DNA from 2 places in the Avibacterium sp. 20-132 genome. Region 2 is predicted to be linked to the other one. Evidence: riboswitches for the same ligand, from Rfam matches in the RefSeq annotation. Region 2 holds a riboswitch; the other holds the start of a gene.

Region 1 (3,171 bases), 120 kb from region 2:
TCATAGCTTGTGGTAACAGGCAATACAATATCCGCCATACGTGCTGTTGGTGTCCAATTGACTTCATTAACAATGAAGGTTTCCGGTTTATAAAACGCCTTAACCAATGTGTTAGTATCTTGGTGGTGTACGAATGGGTTTCCACCTGCCCAATAAACCAATTTAATATCAGGATAGGTAATTTCTGTACCATTGTATTGGATTGTTTTTCCGGGATTTAATAAGGCATCAGCGACACGCGCTACTGGGAAAGACATTTTTGATGTTTCATCTAACCACGTTTTTTCTCCAGCTTGCACAGATGGATTTGCGGTAATCGAACCGATAATACCGCCTGTTGCCGTTGGCGCGCCACCATTTGCATAATGATAACTGAAACCAAAGCCACCACCCGGTAAGCCAATTTGTCCGAGCATAGAGGCAAGGGTAACCATCATCCAATGGCTCTGTTCACCATGACGCTGGCGTTGCATTCCCCATCCGCCCATAAGCATTGTTCTCTTAGTGGAGAAATCAGTGGCTAATTGCTTAATGACTTCAACAGGAACACTCGTTAATTTGCTTGCCCAAGCGGCATCTTTTGGCTGTCCATCGGCTTTGCCTAACAAATATTCCTCAAATTTATCATAGCCTGCCGTATATTTTTGTAAAAAGGCTTTATCGTGTTTATTTTCGCTAACCAATGTATGGGCGATACCTAACATTAATGGCACATCTGTTGCGGTATTAATTGGGATCCATTCCGCACCTAAGAATTCACAACTTTCACTTCGTACAGGATCAATACAAATAATACGTTTCCCACTTTCTTTTAATTTCTTAAAGTATTCAATACCTTGCTGATCGGTGGAGGTCCACGCAATACGCAATGTGGTGAGTGGGTTTGCCGACCATAATACGACAATTTCAGAACTTTCTAAAATGACATCCCAACTTGTTTGCTGTTCATAAACTTCTATCGTGCCTAAAACGTGTGGCATAATCACTTGTGCTGCCCCAGTAGAATAATCCCCTTTTGAGCCAACAAAGCCACCCGTTACATTTAAATAACGGTGTAATAATGTTCTTGCCGCATGCAACGCACCAGAGCTATACCACCCATAAGACCCCGCATAAATGCCAGTTGGGCCATAACTATCTCGCACGCGTTTCATTTCATTTGCGACAAGTTCAAATGCCTTATCCCAAGAAATTCGTACCCATTCATCTCTACCACGTAATGTCGTATCTTTATTTCCTTCTAGGTATCCTTTGCGCACCATAGGATATTTTACGCGTGTTTCACTATAAAGTTGATCCGCAACAACAGTTTGTAATTCATTAACAAGTGGAGAAGGAATGGCTGGCCCAGATTTAACCACTTTACCGTCTTCTAACACAACGCCTAATGGCCCCCAGTGAGCGGCTGTAACAACCGTTGTTTGTTCGGCTGCAAGGGCTGGCTGAGAGGTAACTAAAGAGCCAACGACACCGCCCGTTAAAGATGTTCCTGCAAGGCCAAGCGAAGAATGTTTAATGAAATCGCGACGACTTGCATTAATATTGTCTTGTTTTTTCATTTTTTAACCCTAGTAATGACGATCCACAAATCTATTTACTCAGAAAAATTACTTCAATTTCTACCGCACTTGTAATTAGATAGTGGGTATTAAAATTACGACACCTTTCTAAAACGAGTGGCATAATCATTTCTAACTATACCATTGTGCAAACAGGTTGCAGGCATTGCTTCCATATCTTTCGACTTAGGTTCACAAGCTCGGAGTCAGCCTAATACTAACTAACGAAAGTGGTTAGTATTTATTCCTATTAGGAAACTATTTATGGTGGATTAAAATGACAATAATGGGTATTCGGTTGCCTGATTTTAATCCACTATTACGATACTAATGCGATAAGTTAGCCATATCTTTACCATTACGCTGCAAATAAATTGTTAATGTGCGTACATCGTCATCAGATAACGAGGTGCGATCTTTCATTGAATTGACCACACCAATCCATTGATTTGCTGTGTAATGATCGGCAGAAATAGGCGCATGACAACCACTACAATAGGTTTCATTTAAGTTCTTACCAAACTGATTCAGTGCGGTTAAATCTGCGGTTAAATTTGATTTTGGTACAACAATAGGTAAACGAATTTCTTTCCAATTCGCTGCAGTTACTTCATCATAAACAGAACGAATCACTTGAACCTTCTCTTGGGCAACATTTTCTAATAATGCCACCATAATACGTTTGCCCAAATCCATATATACGACACTTTCAGCCCCTTCTTGTTGCCAACCGCTTAATGTGGCTTTAACTTGTTCATCAACCGTATTCCAATCAGTTAATTCAGCATAAGGCATTAAACGAATCGTTCCCCCCTCTTGTAACGTTGCATTTGCCATAGCTAAGCTATATAGGGTTTTATCTTCAGTCGAAAATTGCCCACTGTGTTTTGCTAATTCACTGTTTGCTTCATTGTTATCCACTTCCATTTCAGGCATAAAATGGACGATTCCTTTATGGCAATCAATACAGGTTTGGTTGGTTTCCTGTGCAATTTTATGCATTTTCTGAGCTGCATCAGATTGTTCGGATAACACCATCGCCTCTTGATTATGGCAGCTTTTGCACGTAACTGAATCGCTTGCTTTCATCTCTGCCCAAACCGCTTTTGCCATCGCTAAACGATGGGTTTCATAAGCGTCTTGATCAGGTAATTTATCCACCACAAACGTATTCCACACATCTTTTAATGCCATCACTTTCGTTTTTACATAATGGAATGCGGAATCCTGTGGAATATGACAATTGGCACATTCCGCTCTTACGCCTTTGCGGTTTGAAAAATGCACACTTCCTTCCCATTCTTGTTTGGGAATTTCCATTGAATGGCAACTCACACAAAATTCTGTGCTACTGGTTGCTTTCATTGCGTATTGCGATCCAGCAAACACGCCAACACCAAGCAATATGCCAAATAAACCGCCTAATACAAATTTCTTATTTAATTTTGCCATAGCCCCCCCACATAAAATTGATACATCAAAATAGGTAGAATAATGAAAGAAATTATAAGGTGGGCATTGAAGTACTCAATACGTAAAGTTACGTATTTACCTCTTAAGGATTAGTAAAATGAGTAAAATTTGATATAACGCAAAAAAGAACCGTTAAATA
Region 2 (3,171 bases):
GTGAACATCATTTTGTCACCATTGATGGAATGGTGTCCGTTGCGTACTATCCGAAAAAATGGGTAATTGGGTTATCAAAAATTAATCGTGTTGTGGCGTTTTTTGCCCAGCGCCCACAAGTACAAGAACGTTTAACTGAACAAATCTTACTGGCTTTCCAAACCATTTTAGAAACAGAAGATGTGGCAGTGTATGTTAAAGCCACTCATTTTTGCGTGAAATGTCGAGGTATTAAAGATACCAATAGTTATACCGTTACCTCTGCATTTGGTGGCGTATTCCTTGATGACCGAGAAACAAGGAAAGAATTTTTGAGTTTAATTAATAAATAATTTTAGGAAAAAATAGGGCGAAAGAATTTCGTCCTATTTTTAAGTACGAGGACTTATCTTATTAGTTCTTCAATTAAATCATCAATGGCTTTGCATAATAATGTGCGATCGTGGCGGTAGGTTATATCATCTGCGCGTAATCGTCTCGCAATAAGGGTTAAACCTTCATTTTTCTGTACTGGTTCTAAGCCATTTTGAACAATTGCGCCATCAATAATATTTTTTCCTACCGTTTCGTTAATCCAATTTATCCGATCTTGTAACGACAATGCCGCAGAAGGACTATGCTCAACTCCAAGATTATCAATGAAAATTTTCTTAGCTTGACTGTTTCTCAATGCATCGATGATTTCAGGTAATAAAATCGGTGGCATTATGCTAGTGAGAAAACTCCCCGGTCCAAATAAAATAATTTCAGCCTGTTGAATGGCTTGTATCGCTTCGGGCGTCGCACTGACAAGGGGAACAAGAAAAATAGAATTGGGGATTTCAGTTAAATCATCAATTTCGACTTCACCAACTACGCTTGAGCCAGAGGGAAGCGAAGCAGCGAGGTGTACAGGGGTTTCAGACATTGGGATAATGAATGATTTTACATGTAAGAGATCGCGGATTAAATTCACCCCTTCAGTTGGGCGAATATGCATATTTTCTAACGCTTTAAGCATTAAGTTGCCGAGATTATGACCTGCTAATTCCCCACTTCCTGAAAAGCGATATTCAAATAATGCCGAAGCAGTGCTAGGTTCTGTGATAATTTGATTTAAACAATTACGCAGATCACCCCAAGCAATCCCGCCTTGCTGTCGCCGAATTCTTCCTGTCGAACTGCCATTATCTGTAGTGGTAACGATACCAGTAAGACGTTCTTTCATAAAACTCAAGGCAGACATTACGCGTCCAAGTCCGTGTCCTCCGCCAATAGCCACAATTTTATTTATTTTATCTAAGTTTTCATGACGGCTATGTGGTGTTAAATCACTCATTATTTTTCCTTAAGTAGGTGAGGGTGAGACGGATGTTAAGTATAAACAAATTTAAACAAAAGTGCGGTGTAAATTTTATAAATTTTCGTTATATAAAATATTATATAATTGATTTATAAGTAAAAAATATCCCCTTTTTTGATATAGATCTCATTCTAGGTATAGCTTAAATTCGCTTAAACCTTTAGAATAAAGAAAATTTTCGCATAACTCCGAGCTTGTTTGCCTACGTTTTATTTAACGATGAAATAAGGTAGCAATGCCAGTAATACAATGTTGTATTACTCAGGGATACGTTGGAAACGGCTTATCCTCTCTCATTTTAGAAAGGTGTCTAATGCAAACAATTCCCATAAAGCAGGTGGGAGAAACGCGTCTTATAGATGGGTTTGCTCGCCAATATTATTATCTGCGCTTATCTATTACAGATATGTGCAATTTTCGTTGTAACTATTGTTTACCCAATGGTTATCAGCCAGAGCCAAATAAACCGAGCTTTCTTACTCAAAGTGAAATTGTTCGCTTGGTGCGTGCTTTTGCTCATCTTGGTACGGAAAAAATTCGTATCACGGGCGGTGAGCCGACCTTACGCAGAGATTTCCTCTCAATCGTGGAACACATTCAGCAAGTTGAACATATTAAGCAAATTGCGCTCACAACCAATGGTTATCGTATGGCAAAAGAGGTAGCCGCTTGGAAACAAGCAGGAATTACCTCCATAAATGTGAGTGTCGATAGCCTTGATGCTAAAATGTTTCAACGTATTACAGGGGTAGATAAATTTGCTGAAATTATGCAAGGCATTGATCGTGCTTTTGAGGTGGGATACCGTAAGGTAAAGGTAAATGCTGTATTAATGAAAAATCTGAATACCCAAGAATTTGGGGCGTTTCTCAATTGGATTAAAGATCGCCCCATTCAAATGCGATTTATTGAATTAATGCAGACGGGCGAAATGGATCAATTTTTTCAACGCTATCATCTATCTGGGCAAATTTTAGCTGATCAATTACTTGAGTCCGGTTGGCAATTACAACCGCGTGGTTATTTAGATGGCCCTGCTAAAGTGTTCAAACACCCCGACTATCAAGGGGAAATCGGTTTAATTATGCCTTATGAAAAGAATTTCTGTACAAGTTGCAATCGATTACGAGTCTCCGCAAAAGGTAAATTGCATTTATGTTTATTTGGTGAGGAGGGCATTGAATTACGTGATTTATTACAGTATGACGAGCAACAGCCACAATTAGAAGCACGTATATTTTCAGCCTTACAAGGAAAACGGGAACATCATTTTTTACATAATGGTGATAGCGGAGTGCGTAATCATCTTGCCAGCATTGGCGGTTAATAAAGGAATAACGATGACCACATTTACTCATATTAATAACAATGGCGAAGCCAATATGGTGGACGTTTCGGGCAAACAAGAAACGGTTCGTGAAGCAAGAGCAGAAGCTTTAGTGACAATGTCACCCTCTACCTTGCAAATGATTTTATCAGGCCAACACCACAAAGGTGATGTTTTTGCCACCGCGCGTATTGCAGGGATACAAGCGGCAAAACGGACTTGGGATTTAATTCCATTATGTCATCCTTTATTACTTTCAAAAGTGGAAGTCTCTTTAACTGCCTTACCTGAGCGTAACCAAGTGCGTATTGAAAGCCTATGCAAATTAACGGGCAAAACAGGCGTGGAAATGGAAGCACTTACCGCAGCAAGCGTGGCTGCCTTAACCATTTATGATATGTGTAAAGCGGTGCAAAAAGATATCGTGATTGAACATATTCGCCTTTTAGAAAAGTGCGGTGGAAAATCTGGCCATTTTTTAGCAGGAAAAACAGAATGATTA

The links. Region 2 has a riboswitch for molybdenum cofactor ahead of moaA (GTP 3',8-cyclase MoaA). Riboswitches for the same ligand answer to the same signal wherever they lie in the genome.
Region 1: it holds a riboswitch for molybdenum cofactor, as region 2 does, so the genes downstream of both, torA (trimethylamine-N-oxide reductase TorA) here and moaA (GTP 3',8-cyclase MoaA) in region 2, are expected to answer to the same signal.

The regions. Positions count from the first base shown of each region.
Region 1 covers NZ_CP091456.1:2,569,889-2,573,059, forward strand. Annotated here, with positions in the region: gene torA (trimethylamine-N-oxide reductase TorA) at 1-1,559, opposite strand, end outside; molybdenum cofactor riboswitch at 1,645-1,777, opposite strand; gene L4F93_RS12340 (NapC/NirT family cytochrome c) at 1,887-3,011, opposite strand; gene L4F93_RS12345 (LuxR C-terminal-related transcriptional regulator) at 3,165-3,171, opposite strand, start outside.
Region 2 covers NZ_CP091456.1:2,450,966-2,454,136, reverse strand. Annotated here, with positions in the region: gene folE (GTP cyclohydrolase I FolE) at 1-332, shown strand, start outside; gene L4F93_RS11860 (gluconeogenesis factor YvcK family protein) at 386-1,318, opposite strand; molybdenum cofactor riboswitch at 1,517-1,667, shown strand; gene moaA (GTP 3',8-cyclase MoaA) at 1,656-2,669, shown strand; gene moaC (cyclic pyranopterin monophosphate synthase MoaC) at 2,683-3,168, shown strand; gene moaD (molybdopterin synthase sulfur carrier subunit) at 3,165-3,171, shown strand, end outside.